Regions from separate parts of the Streptomyces sp. NPDC041108 genome, predicted to be linked through region 1. Evidence: riboswitches for the same ligand, from Rfam matches in the RefSeq annotation. Region 1 holds a riboswitch; each other region holds the start of a gene.
What was found. A riboswitch is a leader RNA that binds a small molecule or an ion and turns the genes downstream of it on or off. The one in region 1 is predicted to bind cyclic di-AMP.

Region 1 (5,140 bases):
GGGATAGGCGAGCGCCACGATCATCGAGCAGAGGACGAGGGCGAGCAGCGCGGCCCGGCCGGTCAGCCGGGAGCGGCGGGCCTGGCGCTTGGTCTGCGAGCGGTAGACCCGGGCGGCCGTCTGCTCGCCGAGCACCTTCAGCCGGGTCGCGGTGGAGAAACGGTCCCGGTCCCGGTCCTTCACGGCCATGTCCCGCGTCCCCTTCCGCTTCTGCCTTCGCCGGCGCGCACGCGCGTACGTCCCCGCACACGGTACGGGACCGGTACGGGGACGTACGTACGACTGGCGCGGGCTGGGCCCTCAACGGGTCAGTCGGCGGCTCAGCCCTTGAAGCGCGGGAAGGCGCTGCGGCCGGCGTAGACCGCGGCGTCGTCGAGGATCTCCTCGATGCGCAGCAGCTGGTTGTACTTGGCGACGCGGTCCGAGCGGGCCGGGGCGCCGGTCTTGATCTGTCCGCAGTTCACGGCGACGGCGAGGTCGGCGATGGTGACGTCCTCGGTCTCGCCGGAGCGGTGGGACATCATGCACTTGAAGCCGTTGCGCTGGGCCATCTCGACGGCGTCCAGGGTCTCGGTCAGCGAGCCGATCTGGTTGACCTTGACGAGCAGGGCGTTGGCCGAGCCCTCCTCGATGCCGCGGGCGAGGCGCTCGGGGTTGGTGACGAAGAGGTCGTCGCCGACGATCTGGACCTTGTCGCCCAGCTTCTGGGTGATGGTGTTCCAGCCGGCCCAGTCGTCCTCGAACAGCGGGTCCTCGATGGAGACGAGCGGGTACGACGCGACGAGGTCGGCGTAGTACTCCGTCATCTCGGCGGCGGAGCGCTCCTTGCCCTCGAAGGTGTAGACGCCGTCCTTGTAGAACTCGGAGGCGGCGACGTCCAGCGCGAGGGCGATCTGCTCGCCGGGGGTGTAGCCGGCCTCCTTGATGGCCTCCAGGATGAGGTCCAGGGCGGCGCGGTTGGACTCCAGGTTCGGGGCGAAGCCGCCCTCGTCGCCGAGGCCGGTGGACAGGCCCTTGGTCTTCAGCACCTTCTTGAGGGTGTGGTAGACCTCGGCGCCCCAGCGCAGGGCCTCGGAGAAGGACTCCGCGCCGATGGGGGCGATCATGAACTCCTGGATGTCCACGTTGGAGTCGGCGTGCGAGCCGCCGTTCAGGATGTTCATCATCGGAACGGGCAGCAGGTGCGCGTTCGGGCCGCCCAGGTAACGGAACAGCGGGAGGTCACTGGCCTCGGAGGCGGCGTGGGCGACGGCGAGGGAGACGCCGAGGATGGCGTTGGCGCCGAGGGAGCCCTTGTTGTCGGTGGCGTCCAGGTCGAACATCGCCTGGTCGATCAGGCGCTGCTCGGTGGCGTCGTAGCCGACGAGCTCCGGGCCGATCTGCTCGATCACGGCGAGGACGGCCTTCTCGACGCCCTTGCCGAGGTAGCGGTTGGGGTCACCGTCACGCAGCTCGATGGCTTCGAAGGCGCCGGTGGAGGCACCGGACGGAACGGCGGCACGACCCGTGCTGCCGTCGTCGAGGCCGACCTCGACCTCGACGGTGGGGTTGCCTCGTGAGTCGAGGATTTCCCGGGCTACGACGACGTCGATGGACGGCACGAGCATCTCCTTCATGGGATGTGACGCTGGTTGCGCGGGGCCGCTTGGGCCTTGCGACTAGAGCCTAACCGCCCCCGGGCCGTCGGCAGCCGACCGACCGTCCCGTGGACAGACAGACCGTACCCATTGTTCCCGTCCGGAACAAAGAGGGGGTGGACAAGAGAAGTCGCCGACGGTGCAAAAAAGCCCCGCCCCGGTGCGTACGGGGGAATGCGCACCGGGGCGGGGAGCCCGTGGGGGCGGGGGGACGGCCCTCACGAGGTCTTCACTATGGAGGACACGGATGTGAGTGGGCTGTGGTTCAGCCGGGGAGCGGCCTGATTTCCGGCCCGGCTGAACCTGCCCCGCCTGCCCGGCCGTGGGGGCGGCCGTGGGGTCGGCAGGCGTGTGGCGGCCGTCGTGGTCGCCGTGGGTCAGCTCAGGTGGAGCTGCTGGCCCGGGTAGATGAAGTCGGCGTCGTCGATGATGTCCTTGTTCAGCTCGAAGAGCTTCTCCCAGCCACCCTTGACGTTCTTCTTCGCGGCGATGGCGCTGAGGGTGTCGCCCTTGACGACCTTGTACTCGCCGTCGCCCTTCTTGACCTTCTTGCCGGTCGGGGTCTCGACGGTGGCGCGCTCGGAGGAGCGGGAGGCGCGGTTGTCCTCGGTGCTCTTCTTGGTGCTCTCCTGCGTGCTCTGCGAGGAGGAGCCGGAGGAGTTGGTGTTGCCGCCGGAGGCGGCGGCACCGTCGTAGGAGGCGCCGGACAGGCCGGTGCCGCAGACCGGCCAGGCACCCTTGCCCTGACCCGCGAGGACCTTCTCGGCGATCGCGATCTGCTGGGCCTTGCTCGCCTGGTTGGCGGTGGAGGCGTACTGCGTACCGCCGTAGGCGGCCCAGGTGGAGGCCGAGAACTGCAGGCCGCCGTAGTAGCCGTTGCCGGTGTTGATGGACCAGTTGCCGCCGGACTCGCACTGGGCGACGGCGTCCCACTCGGAGGCGGTGGCGGCGGAGGCGCTGCCGGCGACCATCAGCGGGGCGGCGACGGCGGCGGCGCCGGTGACGCCGACGACGGCGATGGCGCGAGCGGCCTTGGACGGACGACGGTGCTTGCCCTTGCTGGAGAACAGCATGGAGAGATCCCCTCACCGACGCCTGCGAGGTGAGCTGTCGGGTTCGGGCCGGTTGAGTTGCCCGGCCGCGCACGCTCGCCTCTCGGCTCACGTCGCGCGGCTTCACCCCCAGCCGGTTCCGGTCGTGCGCCCCCGAAGGGCCGCAACCGCCGGACCCGGCACTTACCTTGGGTCCCCCGCTCCTGCCTACGGCGCTTGACGCGACGACTGTTCCTCACGGCCGATGGCAGGATTCGGCGTGCCGACCGGGAGGGCCCGCTGTGGCGAGCGGTCACGACCGTAAACAGGTGATTGCCCGAATTTCAAAGACGATCAGGGGGTCTGTGATTCATCTCCCACGGAGATCAAAACGGGCAATCGGGGTCGAACCATGACCCGAACTGCCGCTACTTTTTGCCCGTTTCGGCACCGACTTCGAGGGTCTGACCGGGAAGGATGAGGTCCGGGTCGGTTCCGACGGTGGTCTCGTTCTCGGCGTACAGCGTCCGCCACCCGCCGTCCAGACCCAGCGAGTTCACGATGCCGGTCAGACTGTCGCCCACATGGACGGTGTAGGCACCCTCCACTCCCTCGCGCGACGCACCGCCGTCCCGTGAGGCGTGCCGACCGGAGGAGGCGCCGTCGGCGCGCGAGCCGTCGCCGGCTTCCGCGCCGGAGCCGGTGTCCGCGCCGGAGCCCTCGTCGGCACTGGCGCCGCGGTGACGGCCCGTACCGCCCTCGCCGTCGTCGGTAGCCGTGGAACCGTCACTCCGGCCTGAATTGTCCGACTTCTCACCGTCGGACTTCCGGGAGTCGCCGTCGCCGGAGTCACCGGAGCCGGTGGAGTCCGCGGAGTCGGAGTCCGTGGCCGCCTTCGCGGAATCGTCGGCCGTGTCCGCGGACGAGTCCGGTGAGGCGGCCGACTTCCGGGATCCGTCGCCGGCATCGGCGTCGCCGTCGGTCGACTTGGCCGAGTCGGTGGAGCCGGCCGAGTCCGGCGAAGCGGAGGAATCCGACGAACCGGATGTGCCGGACTCGCTGCCGGAGTTCGACGAGTCGTCCGCGACGCCCGTGTCCACCTCGGCGGAACCGGCGTCGCCGCCGAGGTTGTGGAGCAGTCCGCAGGTGGACCAGACGCCGACGCCCTGGTCGGCGAGGATCTTCTCGGCGACGGCTATCTGCTGGGAGCGGCTGGCCCGGTCCGCGGTCGTCGCGTAGTCGAGGCCGCCGTACTTCTCCCAGTTGGCCTGGGTGAGCTGGAGGCCGCCGTAGCGTCCGTTGCCGGTGTCCGCGCTCCAGAAGCCACCGCTCTCGCACTCCGCCACCTGGTCCCAGGTGGTTCCGCTCGCCGCACTCGCGCCGGCGGCGCCGAGGAGCGGGATGGCGATGGCCGACCCCGTCACTCCCGCCGCGACGAGGAGAGCCGGAGCCTGACGGGGGCGACGGTGACGACCGTTCCCGGAGAGCATGCGGTTGCCTTTCACACGACAGCGATGGCCTGTGCGACGGGGCGTGATGACCCCTTCGCACTGACGTGTGAACGTATCGGCAGTCGATCAGTTGTCACAAGTTAATGCAGCGCAGATCACGTGAAGATCACAGAGTTGAGAGAGCGTCAACTTCTGGCGCGGAATGGGGTAGTACTACGGGCCGTCGGGGTATCACTACACGCCGCTCATGGCGTGATCATCGTGCACTCATCGCCGCTCCCGTGGGGTGAATTCCACCGGAAGCGTGCGCAATCCCCGCATGATGAGACCTCCTCGCCAGCGCAGATCGGCCGGATCCACGGCGAGTCGCAGATCGGGGAGGCGGGTGAGGAGCGTCGCCAGCGCGGTCTGCCCTTCGAGCCGGGCGAGTGGTGCGCCGAGGCAGTAGTGGATGCCGTGGCCGTAGCCGAGGTGCTGGTTGTCACGGCGTGAGAGATCCAGGGTGTCGGGGTCGTCGAAGCGGGCCGGGTCGCGGTCGGCCGCCGCGAGGACGACGAGGACGGGGTCGCCGGGGGCGACGTCCTGCCCGCCGAGGGTGAGGGGCTCGGTCGCGAAGCGCCAGGTGGCGAGTTCGACGGGGCCGTCGTAGCGCAGGAGTTCCTCGACGCCGGTTTCGAGCAGCCCGCTCTCCCCGGCGTCGAGGGAGGTCTGCAGCCGGGCGCGCTGCCCGGGGTGGGTGAGGAGGGCGTACGTGCCGTTCCCGATGAGGTTGACGGTGGTCTCGAACCCGGCGAACAGCAGGATGAACGCCATCGCCGCGGCCTCGTTCTCGGTGAGGTGCTCACCGTGGTCGGAGGCGCGGATGAGCGCGGAGATGAGGTCCTCGCCGGGGGCGGGGTGCTCGGTGAGCCCCTCCCGCTTGCGGTGGATGAGGTCGGCGAGGTAGCCGCGCATCTTCTTCACCGACCGCGCGACGCCGCCCCGCGGGCCACCGCCGTGCCGGATCATCATGCCCGCCCAG
Region 2 (5,140 bases), on a different contig from region 1:
GCTTAGACCGGGGCTCCCCCACCGCCCGGAGCGGAAGATCCGATTCTGGCCCAGGGCGATCGCCTCGTTCGTACGATCGGGCTCGGCCTCCAGCGGGAGGCGTCCATGACAACCAGACACAGGGGGAACGATGTCCGGTTTTTCCAGGCGGTCGCTGCTCGGGTACTCGGGATCGGCGGCGGCAGGGGCGGTCCTCACGACGAACGGCACCGCCCAGGACGCGGCGGCGGTGAGCGCGGAGACCGCCGCCGACACCCGCACCGGCAGCACGGCGGCGGCCGACTTCCCGGAGGGCACCAGGTTCAGCGGCACGGTCCGTATGCCCGGTACCGAGATGACGGAACTGACGGTCAGCTTCAGTGTCGGCACGACGGAGGCTCCGGCCGCCCAGCGCATCACCGCGCTCGAAGTCGCGGAAGCCCTGAACGCGCTCGCCGCCGCCCGCGGCTGGCCGCCTGTCACCTTCTACGGGACCCCGGCCCCCGCACCGCTCAACTGACCGGCCGGATCCGGCCCCACCCGAGATCCCCGCGGAGCCCTCGCTCCGCGGGGATCTTTCGCTGTCGGCGAGATCTTTCGCCGTCGGCGGGCCCTTGACCGTCGGCGGGACCCTCCCCCGTCGGCGGGACCGTTCACCGCCGACGGGACTGCTCACCGCCGACAGGACCGTTCGCCGCCGACTGGACCGTTCGCCGTCGCCAGGATCTTTTCGCTCTCAGCCGATCCTCATCCCCTCCTCCGAACTACGTACGTCCTGTACATTTTTTACGGAAGTCGATCAGAGGAGGCACACCCCATGCCCGAGCGCCGAGCGTCGGCCCGTCATGTGCTGCCCGAGTTCACCGAGCGCACCAGTGCGGGGTACCGGACGATGGATCCGTACTCGAAGCTCCTGGAGGAACGGATCGTGTTCCTCGGGACGCGGATCGACGACACGTCGGCGAACGACGTGATGGTGCAGTTCATGCACCTGGAGTACCAGGCGCCGGACCGGGACATCGCGCTGTACATCAACTCGCCCGGGGGCTCCTTCAGTGCGATGACGGCGCTCTACGACACGATCCGGTTCGTCACCTGCGACGTGGAGACGGTCTGCCTGGGGCAGGCGGGGTCGGCCGCCGCGGTACTGCTGGCGGCGGGCACGCCAGGCAAGCGGTCGATGCTGCCGGGGGCACGCGTACTGATCCACCAGCCGGCCCTGGCCGACCCGATCGAGGGGCAGGCCGGCGATCTGGCGATCCAGGCCGAGGAGTTGACGCGCAACCGCCGGAAGATGGAGGAGATGCTCGTCCGGCACACGGGGCAGAGCCCGGAGCGCGTCAGTGCCGACATCGAGCGGGACAAGTTCCTCGACGCCGAGGCGGCGGTGGCGTACGGCCTGGCCGACCGGGTGGTCCGGAGCCGCAAGACCACTGTCGCGCCCCCCTCGCCCCCGTTCCCCGGCGCGAGGTGAGGCGCGGATGCTGCCCCCGGAACTGCCACCGCTGCCCGCGCTCACCCGCGCCGAGGCGGAGCTGATCGACCGTTACCTGGACGTGGTGGACCTGATCGGCCGGATCAATCCGGCTCGTCCGGGCGACACCTACCGCGGGTTGCGTGCGGCGCAGGCGCTCGTCTCGAAGGCGACCGCTCTGCGCGACGCGCTCGAACTGATGCACAAGCGCGGGGAGAACGAGGTGCATGCGCCGACACTCGCGCGGGCACTGCGCGTCCTGGACGGGGAGCGCCGCGCCGGCCGGGTGGCACTGCCGCCGGAGGCGGAGGACTCGCCGGCCTGAACCGATCGCGCATCGCGTTCCGTACTACTGACGGGGCGTCCGGTCCCGGCTCGGCGCCCTCCGGTCGGCCTACCGCGATCGACCCATCGGCCCATACGTCGTGAGGACCTGTGAAGTTGCGCAAGATGCCTGGTACATGGGCGGAGTACAGCATTCCGGCGCTGGTGCGGACCTCCTCGACCACTGGGACACAACGATGGAAAACGCCCTGTCCACCCGAACGGCCGAGTGGTGAGTAAGACCACAAATCCCCGCTTCCGTTGGGATTTTCGCACTTGAGTACGCCAAGATCCCTTCCTGACGACAAGCCCCCGCCGCAGCGGCGGGGCGATCCGGGTGGACGCCGAGTCCTGCCGCCGCCCGGATGACCGGTCGACAGGATTGCATCGGCAGGAGTGGAGGACCCAAGCACGACGGGTCGCCGGAACGGTCACGCCATGACCGCGCCGAGCAGCCCTTGGGGTGAAGCCGCGTCAGCGGCCGGGCAACTTCGCCAGCCCGAATCCGACAGGTCATCCTTCACAGGCGGCTGACGAAGGGTTGCGCATGTCTGCGCTGAATCGTGTCCCGTCGCTGCTGACCCGGGCCGGTACGGCCTCGGCTCTGACCATCGCCGCCGTCGGCGGCAGCATCGTGGTCCCGGGCGCCGCATCCGGCGCCGAGGCCGCCACGGTGGCGTCGAAGGCACTCAAGGTCGCGGCTTCCAAGAAGGGCTCCCCCTACAAGTACGGCGCCGTGGGTCCGGGCAGGTTCGACTGCTCGGGGCTGACGCTCTACTCGTTCAAGAAGGCGGGCAAGAAGCTGCCCCGTACTGCCCAGCAGCAGTACAACAAGACGAAGCACATCTCCGTGAGCAGCCGCAAGCTCGGAGATCTCGTCTTCTTCCACTCGGGCTCGAACGTCTATCACGTCGGTATCTACGCGGGGAAGGGAAAGATCTGGCACTCGCCGAAGACGGGTGACGTCGTCCGGCTGCAGAAGATCTGGACGAAGAGCGTCTGGTACGGCCGGGTCCGCTGACCCACCGCCCGGGGGCGGTGGAGCTGTCCGCCGCCCCCCCCGCCGGCGTATGCCGTACTCATGTGGTTACCCGCACGGTCATGGCCGACGTACCCACCAACACCGCGCGTAACGAGACGCCCCTCGAACGCGCCGACCGTAATTTCTCCGAGTTGCTCCAGGAGCTGCGGGTCACCCAGACCGGAGTGCAGATCCTCTTCGCGTTCCTGCTGACGCTGGCCTTCACCCCGCGCTTTCCGGATCTGGACACGTTCCAGCGTGTCACCTACGTCACCACCCTGTTGCTGGCCGTCCTCGCGGCGACCCTCTTCACCGCGCCGGCCGCCCTGCACCGTTCGCTCTTCCAGCAGAACGCCAAGCCCGCCATCGTCCGGGTCTCGTCCCGGCTGGCCACCGCCGGGATGATCGTGCTGATGCCGGCCTTCACCGGCTCCGTCCTGCTCGTCGTGGACGTGACGCTCGGCCGGACGGCCGGGATCGTCGCCGGATCGGGCACCCTCCTGGCGTGCCTCCTGCTGTGGGGCCTGCTCCCGAAGCTGGTGGGACGCGCCTCCGGCCGGGGCACCGCACCGCCGTCGCCACCCGCCGGACGGGAGAGCCGTCCCGTCAGGTCTCCGGCGAACCACTCGCGGTGACCGGCTGGACGGGGACCGTCCACGGAAGCTCGATCGCCACCGTCTTGCCGCCCTCCCGTGTGGGTCTGACGCTCAGCCTGCCGCCGCATTCGGCGGTCAGCCACCGGATGATGACCATGCCCCGGCCGTTGTCCTGCTGGACGGCGGCCGGCAGGCGTTTGGGAAAGCGCGGATGGCTGTCGGTGACGCCGATGCGCAGATGTTCGTCCCGGTCGAGCGCGATGTCCACGGTGAAGGTGGGAGACAGGCCCGACGTGTGCTGGACGGCGTTGGTGGCGAGTTCGGACACGATCAGGCGCACGGTGTCCGCGGTGCCCGTGTCGCCCGGCAGGCCCCATTCGGCGAGCACACTGGCGACGTAGTTCCGGGCTGCGGACACCGAGGCGGGATCGCTCGGCAGAGTGACGGATGCTTCCAGGTGATCTGCCATGGCGAGGCGTCCCTTTCCCACGGGACCGGTGTCCGACAGGGAGCGGATGGTTCGACTGCGGTCCCGGACTGGTGCTTCGCGCCAGACTGCCACTACCTGGGCTGTCACGTGTGGCGATCCACCAAGATGTGCATATATCTGTCGCTCGAAGCGGTGAACTATCCGACGGCCGAACGTATTTGGGTGGGGTCCTGGTCCATCCTCTGTCGTCACCCCGACGCCGCGCGCCGGGCGGAAGGAGAATCCCATGCAGTACGGTCCGGCGGTGCGCCGCCGCAAGCTCGGTGCCGAGTTGCGTGTCCTGCGCACCCGTTCAGCGCTCACGAGCATCGAGGCGGCCCGTCGGGTGGGCTGGCACCAGTCCAAGGTGAGCCGGATCGAGACGGGCGCCAGCGGGGTGAAGCCCGCGGACGTCCGCAAGCTCCTGGACGCGTACGGGATCGACGACACCGAGTTACGGGACCTGCTGCTGGCCCTCGCCGGCTCCGAGGACGGCGGCGGGCGGCACAACTGGTGGCACGCGTACCGGGGCGTACTGCCGCCGGCGTACCGCGACTTCATCAGCCTGGAGTCGCAGGCCGGGGGCATGCGCACGCTGGAGACCTCGGTGGTGCCCGGCCTGCTGCAGATCCCCGAGTACGCGCGGGCGGTGACGCGGGCGGCGGTGGAGGGGCTGGAAGACGACAAACTCGACGCGCTCGTGGAAGTGCGGCTCGCGCGGCAGGAGGTGCTGCGCGGGAATCCGCCGATGAAGCTGAGTGCCGTGCTCGACGAGGGCGTTCTCCGGCGCGAGGTGGGCGGACGCGAGGTCATGGCCCGGCAGCTGGTGCGTCTGGTCGAGGCGGCGCGGCTTCCCCAAGTGAGACTGCAGGTGCTCCCGTTCACTGCCGGGGCGCATATCGGCGTCACGGGCCCTTTCGTAATTTTCTCATTTCGGAGCACATCTGATCTGGATGTGGTTGTTCTCGACCACTTGACGAGTAGCCTCTACCTCGAACGGAAAGAAGACCTCAAGGCGTATGTCGAGGCCTTCAACGCCCTTCAGATCCACGCCCTTTCGCCCGAGGACTCGTTGGATTACATCGCCGGGCTAGCCGCCGGCGCGTAAGGAGGCACCATGTCCGCACTGCCTCGGAACGTATCCACCAGTACCGAACTCCCCGATGTGCGATGGCGGCGCAGCAGCCGCAGCACCGGGATGAACAACTGTGTGGAGACGGCCCGTCCGGAATCCGGCCGCTGGGCCGGGCTGGTGGCCGTACGCGACTCGAAGAACA
Region 3 (5,140 bases), on a different contig from region 1:
GTGAGGAAGACGACGGGGAACTCCAGGCCCTTGGCGGTGTGGAGGGTCATGAGCGTGATGACGCCCGAGCCGTCCTCCTCCTCGTCCGGGATCTGGTCGGAGTCGGCCACCAGTGCCACCCGCTCCAGGAAGGCGGGGAGCCCGGCAGGGTTCGCGGCCCCCGCCTCACCCTCGTTTTCCGCGGCCCCGGACTCCTGCTCGAACTCCAGGGCGACGGCGGCGAGTTCCTGGAGGTTCTCGATGCGGGTCTCGTCCTGGGGGTCGGTGGACGCCTGCAACTCGGCCAGATAGCCGGTCCGTTCGAGGACCGCCTCCAGGATGGTCGCCGGTCCGGCGCCGGACTCGACGACCGTTCGCAGCTCCTCCATCAGCGTGTTGAACCGCTTGACCGCGTTGGTCGACCGGGCCGCCATGCCGTAGGCCTCGTCGACGCGCTTCAGCGCCTGCGGGAAGCTGATCTTCTCGCGCTGCGACAGGGCGTCGATCATCGCCTCCGCGCGGTCGCCGATGCCGCGCTTGGGCACGTTGAGGATGCGGCGCAGCGGGACGGAGTCCTCCGGGTTGGCGAGGACACGCAGGTACGCGAGGACGTCCCGGACCTCCTTGCGCTCGTAGAAGCGGACGCCGCCGACGACCTTGTAGGGCAGGCCGACGCGGATGAACACCTCTTCGAAGACACGGGACTGGGCGTTCGTGCGGTAGAAGACCGCGACGTCGCCGGCCTTCGCGTCGCCCGCGTCCGTGAGCCGGTCTATCTCGTCGGCGACGAACTGGGCCTCGTCGTGCTCGGTGTCGGCGACATATCCGGTGATCTGCGCGCCCGCGCCCGCGTTGGTCCACAGGTTCTTCGGACGGCGGGACTCGTTGCGCTCGATGACCGCGTTGGCCGCGCTCAGGATCGTCTGGGTGGAGCGGTAGTTCTGCTCCAGCAGGATCGTCGTCGCGTCCGGGTAGTCCTCCTCGAACTGGAGGATGTTGCGGATGGTCGCGCCGCGGAAGGCGTAGATCGACTGGTCGGCGTCACCCACGACGCAGAGCTCGGCGGGCGGTACGTCCCACTCGGCCGGTGGTACGTCCACGGGGTGCTCGGAGGTGCCGACCAGCTCTCTGACCAGGGCGTACTGTGCGTGGTTGGTGTCCTGGTACTCGTCGACGAGGACATGCCGGAAGCGGCGGCGGTAGTGCTCGGCGACGTCCGGGAAGGCACGGAGCAGATTGACCGTCGTCATGATCAGGTCGTCGAAGTCGAGCGCGTTGGCCTCGCGGAGTCGCGACTGGTACATCGCGTACGCCTGGGCGAGGGTCTTCTCGAAGCCGTCGGTGGCCTGGGCGGCGAAGTCCTCCTCGTCGATCAGCTCGTTCTTCAGGTTCGAGATCTTGGCGCTGAAGGACTTGGGCGGGAAGCGCTTCGGGTCGAGGTCCAGATCACGGCAGACGAGCGCCATCAGGCGCTTGCTGTCGGCGGCGTCGTAGATCGAGAAGGAGGACGTGAAGCCGAGTTTCTTGGACTCGCGCCGCAGGATCCGGACGCACGCGCTGTGGAAGGTCATGACCCACATCGCGTTCGCGCGCGGGCCGACGAGCTGCTCGACGCGCTCCTTCATCTCGCCGGCGGCCTTGTTGGTGAAGGTGATCGCGAGGATCTGGCCCGGGTGGACCTGCCGCTCGCCGAGCAGGTGCGCGATGCGGTGGGTGAGCACCCGGGTCTTGCCGGAGCCGGCGCCGGCCACGATGAGCAGGGGCGAGCCCGCGTGGACCACGGCCGCGCGCTGGTTGTCGTTCAGCCCGTCCAGGAGCGCCGCCGCGTCGAGCGCGGGGCGGGGGGCGCCGTCGCGGTAGTACGCGTCCCGGTCCGGAGGCACGTCGAACTTCCCGCCGAACAGATCGTCCGGAAGCGGCTCCGGTACGTGATCGTCCTCGGGCGGCGGCGGGGGCTCCTCCGCGTGGCCGCGGGGGGCCTGGAGGTCCGCCAGGAAGCTGTCGTCAAAGAGGCTGCTCATCGCTCTCCGAGTCTAGGCGCCCGCACTGACAGCGGGAGGCCGCCCCGGGAAGTCCGCGTCCGCCACGTACCGGCCCGCAGCGCCACGTACCGCGACCGAGGTGCGACGGTGAGCGATCGAGCGTACCGCTTGCCGCACAGAAGAGGCTAAGGTCACGAAAACGTATCGGGCATATCGAACATCAACCTTCACACGGACCACACGAGTTGGTTAGCTTTTTCTTCTGGGCCGTACGACCCAACCGGCGAACGTCGCCGGGCCGCACGACCTCCGCCGAGTCCGGTGCGCCCATCGGGGCAGCCGGAGCCGGGGACCCACCGTTCTCCGGGGTGAATCGGCCCGACCGCCGCACGCGGCAAGGGCCGTAGGGCAAACCTTCCGAAGCTTGCGCCCGAACCCGACAGCTAACTCGGTAGGCGGACTACGGAAGGAGACGCCGAACCATGGCGCCGCACCGCAAGCCGGGTCCGGCCGGAACGCGCGCGGGCATACGCACCCCCGCTCTCGCCACCGCAGCCCTCACCTCCGTGGCCCTGCTCTCCCAGACGGCCACGGCCACGGCCGCGCCCTCCGCCGACGACAAGCCGAGCCTGGAGGAAGTCGAGAAGAAGGTCGGCGACCTCTACCGCCAGGCCGGCTCGGCGACCGAGACCTACAACGCGGCCAAGGAGAAGACGACCAAGCAGAAGAGGCAGGTCGAGACCCTCCTCGAAGCCGTCGCCAAGCGCCAGGAGAAGCTCAACGAGACGCGTGAGGAACTGGGTTCCTTCGCCGCGGCCCAGTACCGCACGGGCGCGGCGGCCCCCGACCGGGCGTCGCTGCTGCTGGCGGACAACCCGCAGGACTACTTCGACCAGAACCAGCTGATGGACCGGTTGACGGACCGTCAGAAGGAAGCCGTCGACGCGTATGCGAGCGACCAGGCCGAGGCGGCGGAGCAGCGCCAGGAGGCGAGCGACAGCCTCGGACAGCTCACCGAGTCACAGAACGCCCTCAAGGCCAGCAAGGCCAAGGTCCAGGCGAAGCTCGCCCAGGCCCGCGAACTGCTGTCCACCCTCACCGCCGAGGAGAAGGCCCGGCTCGCCGCGATCGAGCAGCGCGAGCGGGAGGAGGCCGACCGCAAGGCGGAGGAACTCGCGCGGCAGCAGGCGGCGCCCCAGGAGTCCCGAGAAGCCCAGAGCCTCCAGGGCGGCCAGGACTCCTGGACAGGCCGAGGAGGGGCGGAAGGGACCCCGGAGGACGCCTCCACCGGCACGGGGACGTCCACCGGCGCCATCCCGGGGACCACCGCCCCGGCCGAGGACTCCACGTACGCCACGAAGGCCGCCAAGGCCATCGCCTTCGCCCGCGCGCAGATCGGCAAGCCGTACGTCTGGGGCGCCACCGGCCCCGGGTCCTACGACTGCTCCGGCCTCACCCAGGCCGCCTGGAAGGCCGCCGGCGTCGACCTCCCCCGCACCACCTACGACCAGGCCGCCGCCGGCACCACGGTCCCCCTCGCCGACGCCAGGCCCGGCGACCTCGTCTTCTTCTACGACAACATCGGCCACGTCGGCCTCTACATCGGCAACGGCATGATGATCCACGCCCCGAAGCCGGGCACGTACGTCCGCGAGGAGTCGGTCTTCTACGACGGCGAGTCGTCGGTGCACAGCGTGGTGCGGCCGGCGTAGCGGCAGGGTTCGCCGGGGGGCGCGGACCGTCAGGTCCAGAGCACCGCGATGAACACGTTCGCGATGGTCAGCGCCCCCACCAGGCCGAACAGCGGCTTCTCCACCTTCTCCTCGTCCCGCTTCACATAGACCAGCCCCAGGATGACGACCAGCAGGGCGAGCTTGACGCCGATCTTGATGTTGTCGACGGGCTGGTCGTCGGCCTGGTTGAGGCCGACGAGAAGCACGCCGGTGACGAGCATGGTGAGGGCGCCGTGGAGCATGGCGGGCACGAAGCGGGCGGTGCCCTGCCCCATGGCCTTCATCTGGGTGAGGAAGCCACCCAGGAGCGAGGCGATGCCGATGATGTGGAGCGCGACGACGAGGTGGATGAGTACGTCCATGCGCGGAGCCTAATGAGGAGCCCTCGGCCGGCCGGGCGCGGGGGCCACCGGGCCATGGGACGCGACGGCTCCGCGGCCCCGGTGCCGTCACACGGAGAACTGATCTTGCATATATGCGCCGCATAGCACCGCCGTGGCGCCGAGTGGTCCGAAATGACCGTATCGGTCATCGCTCAGCGTGAAGGCGGCGGCGCCAGGGTGGGATCACGGTCACATACGGTCACCTCGCGGTCGGTGCGCGCCACTTCCGTACAACGCGTTACCGTGCCCTCACGCCCAGGTTTAGCGTCCTCCCTCAGGTGACCGGCTCCCCACCGCCGCCCGGCCAGGGGCGGCAGTCGGACACCACCGCCGAGAAGGTCCGGCGGCGTCCCGCTCCCCCCTGGGCGGGCCGCCGCCGGACGTGCCACCGCTCCCCCCAGGCGGTCCGTACGGACAGACGATGTCCGTACCGCGGACGGCGGTCGTACGGAGAGGACATGGACTCCACGTGGCAGCGCACCGCAAGCCCAGACAGCGCTCACTCGGCGGCCATACGGTCCGCACGGCCGCGACCTTCGCCCTCGCGGGCGCGGCGACGGCGACCGGTTTCGACGGCACCGGGCACGCCGACCCGCAGCTCACGCCCGACCAGGTCAGGGCGAAAGTGAACAAGCTGTTCCAAGAGGCCGAGGTCGCCACCGAGAAGTACAACGGCGCGAAGGAGAAGGCCGACACGGCGCAGGAGAACCTCGAAGAGCTGCGCGACCAGGCCGCCCGCCGCACCGAGCGGCTCAACTCGGCACGGGACGAGCTGGGTTCACTGGCGGCGGCGCAGTACCGACGCGGGGGCATCGACCCCTCGTGGCAGCTCGCGCTCTCCGCCGACCCGGACCAGTACCTGGACGGCGCCGCCCTCGCCGAGCGGGTCGGCAGCCGACAGTCGGCGGACGTGGCCAGCGTCCGGAAGCAGCTGCTGGAGATCGAACGGCTGCGCGGGGCCGCCCGGGTCGAACTGGGCACACTCAAGACCCGCCAGACCGAGCTGAAGCGGCACAAGAAGACCGTCACCTCGAAGCTGTCCGACGCACGGCAGCTGCTCGGC
Region 4 (5,140 bases), on a different contig from region 1:
GCGAGGGCTCTGTTCACCGCGTACAGCCGCCCGGTGAAACCCGCGGCCCGGAGGTTCGCGAGGACGCTGCGGCCCACTCCCCCCGGCGTGCGCCCGGCGCCGATGACGGCGACCGAGCCGGGGGCGAGCAGGCGCTGGACCGATCTGGCCTCGGCGCGCTGCTCCCGGGCGCGCTGCACGGCGAGGGAGCGGTCGGTGGGCTCCAGACCGAACTCCAGGCGGACGACGCCGTCCTCGAAGCTGCGCCTCTGCTGGTACCCGGCGTCGGTGAACACCTTGATCATCTTGCTGTTGGCGGGAAGCACCTCGGCGGCGAAACGTCTGATGCCGCGCTCGCGGGCGACCGCGGCGATGTGTTCGAGGAGGGCGGAGGCGACGCCGCGGCCCTGGTGGGCGTCCTGGACGAGGAAGGCGACCTCCGCCTCGTCGGCGGGGGCGGACGCGGGCATTCCGTCGGCGCCGATGCGGTCGTAGCGTACGGTGGCGATGAACTCGCCGCCGACCGTGGCGGCGAGCCCCACCCGGTCCACGAAGTCGTGGTGAGTGAAGCGGTGGACGTCCTTGGCGGACAGGCGAGGGTACGGCGCGAAGAAGCGGTAGTACTTCGACTCGTCCGAGACCTGCTCGTAGAAGCTGACCAGACGCTCGGCGTCATCGACGGTGATGGGCCTGATGCGTGCGGTGCCGCCGTCGCGCAGCACCACGTCGGCCTCCCAGTGGGCGGGGTACTCGTGCCGGTCCGACGAGGTCTGCATGGGCCCCAGAGTACGGCTCGCGTCCGGCTACGGCGCGGGGCAGTCTGGGGAAGCACAACAGAAGCGCGAGAGCCGGTTCGTGGCCAGGCCGTGGGCCCGTTCCGCTCCGTCGCGCCATATGGGAAACTGGTCTAGACAACCCGGTCTAGACCACTCTGCACCACCCGAGACATCCGAAGGGCAGCATCACATGGCTGAGCGCCGCGTCAACGTCGGCTGGGCCGAGGGCCTCCACGCCCGACCCGCATCCATCTTCGTCCGGGCCACCACGGCCTCCGGTATCCCCGTGACGATCGCCAAGGCCGACGGGAACCCCGTCAACGCGGCCTCCATGCTGGCGGTCCTGGGCCTCGGCGCCCAGGGCGGCGAGGAGATCGTGCTCGCCTCCGAGGCCGAGGGCGCGGACGCCGCGCTCGACCGTCTGGCGAAGCTCGTGGCCGAGGGGCTGGAGGAACTCCCCGAGACGGTCTGAACCACCGGGTGACCGGCCGACGGGAACGAAAAGGCCCGAAAGGCCGGCCGTACACATGTCGAGGGCTCGTCCGATTTATCGGGCGGGCCCTTCGCCTTTTCGTTCTTTTTCCGTTCTCGGGCAGCAGAAATAATGCCCCGCAGAATTCCTGTCCCTTTGTATACGGCTTCCGTGTTAATGCCGCAGGCTCGGCGTGTTTACGGGGTGTTGCGAAGTCCTCACACGGTCCGGCCGATCGGTCCCGCCGGCCCCGCCCGGAAATCGGAACCGGTGCGCGGCGGTGGCCCGCTCGGTGTGCAGTGACGTGATGGTGCGAGCCCGGTCGCTGTCCCCGCGCGCGACGGCGTCCACGATGCCGCCGTGCTCCGCCCAGGACTCCACCGGGTCGGCGGGCGCCTCGACCGCGTACATCCAGGCGATCTTGTGCCGCAGCTGGGCGAGTGTCGAGGTCAGGGCGGGGCTGCCGGACGCCTGTGCGAGCGTCTCGTGGAACCAGCCGCCCAGGGAGCGCAGATCCTCGCTGGTGCCCCTCCTGGCCCGCTCCTGGCCCAGCCTGACGAGGCCGCGCAACACCTTGAGGTGCGCCTCCGTGCGTCGCTGGGCGGCCCTTGCGGCGCCCAGCGGCTCCAGCAGCATGCGCATCTCCAGCAGGTCGGCGGCCTCCTGCTCGGTCGGCTCGGCGACGCACGCGCCCGCGTGGCGCCGGGTCACCACGAAGCCCTCGGCCTCCAGCGTGCGCAGCGCCTCGCGCACGGGGACCCGACTGACGCCGTACCGGCGGGCGAGCAGTTCCTCGGTGAGGCGGCCGCCGCGCTCGTAGACACCCGCGACGATGTCGTCTCGGATCGCCGTGCATACCGAATGCGCCGGAATACGCATGACCGACCTCCGCCTTAATCCCCGTGAAACGTCGATGATTGACGTGTGTTCCAGTGACTCTATTGCAGCGGGACCGAATTTCCGATGGCGGGCCGGAATCCAGGGATATTTTTTGGACAGGAGGTGCGCCGCAAGAGGTTCGCACGACGCGGAAAGCCCCGGCTCGATGAGCCGGGGCTTTCGGAAGCGTGGAGCGAGCTGTCAGACGTTCACACCGTGCGAGCGCAGGTAGGAGACGGGGTCGATGTCCGAGCCGTACTCGGCCGTCGTGCGGGCCTCGAAGTGCAGGTGCGGGCCGGTGACGTTGCCGGTCGCCCCGGAGAGGCCGATCTGCTGGCCGGGGGTGACCGTCTGGCCGACGGAGACGCCGATGGACGACAGGTGGCCGTACTGGGTGTACGTGCCGTCGGTCATGCGGATGACGATGTTGTTGCCGTACGCGCCGCCCCAGCCCGCCTCCACGACGGTGCCGGAGCCGACCGCCAGGACGGCCGTGCCGGTGGCGGCGTGGAAGTCGACGCCGGTGTGGCTGCCGGAGGACCAGACGGCGCCGCCGGTTTTGTAGCCGGTGGAGATGTAGGAGCCGCTGATGGGCGAGACATAGGTGTTGAGGCGCTCGCGCTCGGCCGCGCGGGCGGCGCGGGCCTTGATCTCCTCGCGCTCCTTGGCGGCGGCACGTTCCTGCTCGGCCTTCTCGGCGGCGGCCTTGCGGGCCTCCTCCTGCGCCTTCTTCTTGACCTCGGCCACCTCGGCGGCCTGCTGCTGGGCGGCGGCCTGTGCGTCGACCTGGTCGGCGACCGTGTCACCGAGGACGATGACCTGGTTCAGGCCGGTCTGCTCGACGGCGGGCTCCTCCGCGGCGAGCGCGGGGCCGGCCAGGGTGCCGATGACACCGGTGGTGGTGAGAGCGGCGACGCCCACGTTCCTCGTGGTCGTGCGCTGCACACGGCCGGGACGGCGGTGCTTCCCAGGGGCGCGGGTGAACGCCATGAAGTGGCTGGTCCTTTCCTTCCTTCTCGCCTACCGGGTTAGCTGACGGGTTCGGAGCAGGAAGGTCTCCTACGGCTGCCCCCCGTTTCGCGTCGCTCGCGAAGGGCACCCGATTCACCCCAGGGACTTCGGTGGGTCCCCGGCTCCCCAGGCTCGCGCCTCGGGGACTCGGCGATGACTGTCCGGTGCCGCGGCTGCGGCGAACATCTGACGAACAGCCGGACTGACGCTAAGTGGGCCGTCTTCGAAATAACAAACGGATCACAGGATTTGTTAGCTACGCCACAGGTCAGACACGCAACCTCCGCCATCAAACGGACAAACGTGGGCCCTGGTGACTCTTCCGTCACCAGGGCCTCACTCGTGCGTGTCCTTCTGCCCGTTTCCTACTCGGCCGGTACGACGGTGACTTCGCCGATTCCGAGGGCCCTGACCGGCGCCTCGATCTGCGCGGCGTCCCCGACGAGGACGGTCACGAGGCGGTCCACCGGGAAGGCGTTCACGACGGCCGCGGTGGCCTCCACCGTGCCCGTGGCGGCGAGTTGGCGGTACAGCGTCGACTGGTAGTCGTCCGGCAGGTACTGCTCGACCTGGTCGGCCAGCGTGCCCGCCACGGCGGCGGCCGTCTCGAACTTGAGGGGGGCGACCCCGACGAGGTTCTGCACGGCGACATCGCGCTCGGCGTCGGTCAGCCCCTCGGCGGCGAGGGTCCGCAGCACCGTCCACAGGTCGTCGAGCGCCGGACCGGTGTTGGGCGTGTCGACGGAGCCGCTGATGGCCAGCATCGCCGTGCCCGAGCCGTCCGGGCCGGAGCGCAGCACCTGGCCGAACGCGCGCACGCCGTAGGTGTAGCCCTTCTCCTCCCGCAGGACGCGGTCCAGGCGGGAGGTGAGGGTGCCACCGAGGCAGTAGGTGCCGAGCACCTGGGCCGGCCACACCCGGTCGTGCCGGTCGGCGCCCACCCGGCCGATGAGCAACTGGGTCTGCACGGAGCCGGGACGGTCCACGATGATCACGCGCCCGGTGTCGTCGGCGCTCACCGCCGGTACGACGCTGGGCTTGGCCGGGGAGCCGGTCCAGGCGCCCAGGGTCTCCCCGAGCAGCGTGCCGAGGTCGACCCCGGTGAGGTCGCCGACGACCACGGCGGTGGCCGTCGCGGGGCGCACGTGCCGCTCGTAGAAGGCCCGCACGGCCGCGGAGTCGATGCCCTCCACGGTCTCCTCGGTGCCCTGGCGGGGCCGCGACATGCGTGACGTGGCCGGGAACAGCTGCCGGGAGAGCTCCTTGGCGGCCCGCCGGCCCGGGTTGGCCGTCTCGTGCGGGATCTCGTCGAGCCGGTTGGCCACCAGACGCTCGATCTCGCCGTCGTCGAACGCGGGGGCCCGCAGGGCGTCCGCGAGCAGCCCCAGGGCCTTCTCCAGCCGCGACACGGGCACTTCCAGGGACAGGCGTACGCCGGGGTGGTCGGCGTGCGAGTCGAGGGTGGCGCCGCAGCGCTCCAGCTCGGCCGCGAACTCCTCGGCCGTGTGCTTGTCGGTGCCCTCGGAGAACGCCCTGGTCATGATGGTGGCGACACCGTCGAGACCGGCCGGCTCGGCGTCCAGGGGCGCGTCGAGGACGACCTCGACGGCGACGACCTGCTGGCCGGGGCGGTGGCAGTGCAGCACGGTCAGGCCGTTGGCCAGGGTGCCGCGCTCGGGCGCCGGGAACGCCCAGGGGCGGGCGTCGCCGGCCTGGGGCTGCGGGTGGAAGTCCATGCTCGCGAGCTCGGTCACTTCGCCGACTCCTCGTTCTCGTCGGTGGTCTCGGCGGCCTCCGTCGCGGCGGCCTCCTCTTCGGCGGCCTCGTCACCGGCCACGGGCTCGTACACGAGCACCGCGCGGTTGTCGGGCCTCAGGCGGGCCTTGGCGACCTCCTGGACCTCGTCGGCCGTCACCTCCAGGACCCGGTCGACGGCGGTGAGGGCGAGCTTCGGGTCGCCGAACAGGACCGCGTAGCGGCACAGTTCGTCGGCGCGGCCCGCGACCGTGCCGAGCCGGTCCAG

Region 2: it holds a riboswitch for cyclic di-AMP, as region 1 does, so the genes downstream of both, ACZ6BB_RS30985 (C40 family peptidase) here and ACZ6BB_RS32880 (transglycosylase family protein) in region 1, are expected to answer to the same signal.
Region 3: it holds a riboswitch for cyclic di-AMP, as region 1 does, so the genes downstream of both, ACZ6BB_RS12330 (C40 family peptidase) here and ACZ6BB_RS32880 (transglycosylase family protein) in region 1, are expected to answer to the same signal.
Region 4: it holds a riboswitch for cyclic di-AMP, as region 1 does, so the genes downstream of both, ACZ6BB_RS00430 (M23 family metallopeptidase) here and ACZ6BB_RS32880 (transglycosylase family protein) in region 1, are expected to answer to the same signal.

What each region holds. Positions count from the first base shown of each region.
Region 1 is NZ_JBVIYK010000015.1:90,242-95,381, forward strand. Features, by position in the region: gene ACZ6BB_RS32870 (FtsB family cell division protein) at 1-189, opposite strand, end outside; gene eno (phosphopyruvate hydratase) at 321-1,601, opposite strand; gene ACZ6BB_RS32880 (transglycosylase family protein) at 2,015-2,710, opposite strand; cyclic di-AMP (ydaO/yuaA leader) riboswitch at 2,715-2,914, opposite strand; gene ACZ6BB_RS32885 (LysM peptidoglycan-binding domain-containing protein) at 3,097-4,158, opposite strand; gene ACZ6BB_RS32890 (cytochrome P450 family protein) at 4,387-5,140, opposite strand, start outside.
Region 2 is NZ_JBVIYK010000013.1:127,813-132,952, forward strand. Features, by position in the region: gene ACZ6BB_RS30970 (hypothetical protein) at 131-499, shown strand; gene ACZ6BB_RS30975 (ATP-dependent Clp protease proteolytic subunit) at 797-1,453, shown strand; gene ACZ6BB_RS30980 (hypothetical protein) at 1,461-1,778, shown strand; cyclic di-AMP (ydaO/yuaA leader) riboswitch at 2,151-2,321, shown strand; gene ACZ6BB_RS30985 (C40 family peptidase) at 2,325-2,798, shown strand; gene ACZ6BB_RS30990 (DUF6328 family protein) at 2,879-3,433, shown strand; gene ACZ6BB_RS30995 (ATP-binding protein) at 3,405-3,863, opposite strand; gene ACZ6BB_RS31000 (helix-turn-helix domain-containing protein) at 4,111-4,971, shown strand; gene ACZ6BB_RS31005 (DUF397 domain-containing protein) at 4,981-5,140, shown strand, end outside.
Region 3 is NZ_JBVIYK010000003.1:630,912-636,051, forward strand. Features, by position in the region: gene pcrA (DNA helicase PcrA) at 1-2,000, opposite strand, end outside; cyclic di-AMP (ydaO/yuaA leader) riboswitch at 2,262-2,434, shown strand; gene ACZ6BB_RS12330 (C40 family peptidase) at 2,444-3,673, shown strand; gene ACZ6BB_RS12335 (hypothetical protein) at 3,703-4,056, opposite strand; gene ACZ6BB_RS12340 (C40 family peptidase) at 4,547-5,140, shown strand, end outside.
Region 4 is NZ_JBVIYK010000001.1:111,446-116,585, reverse strand. Features, by position in the region: gene ACZ6BB_RS00445 (bifunctional acetate--CoA ligase family protein/GNAT family N-acetyltransferase) at 1-755, opposite strand, end outside; gene ACZ6BB_RS00440 (HPr family phosphocarrier protein) at 946-1,227, shown strand; gene ACZ6BB_RS00435 (GntR family transcriptional regulator) at 1,402-2,106, opposite strand; gene ACZ6BB_RS00430 (M23 family metallopeptidase) at 2,308-3,096, opposite strand; cyclic di-AMP (ydaO/yuaA leader) riboswitch at 3,110-3,280, opposite strand; gene ACZ6BB_RS00425 (M16 family metallopeptidase) at 3,483-4,871, opposite strand; gene ACZ6BB_RS00420 (M16 family metallopeptidase) at 4,868-5,140, opposite strand, start outside.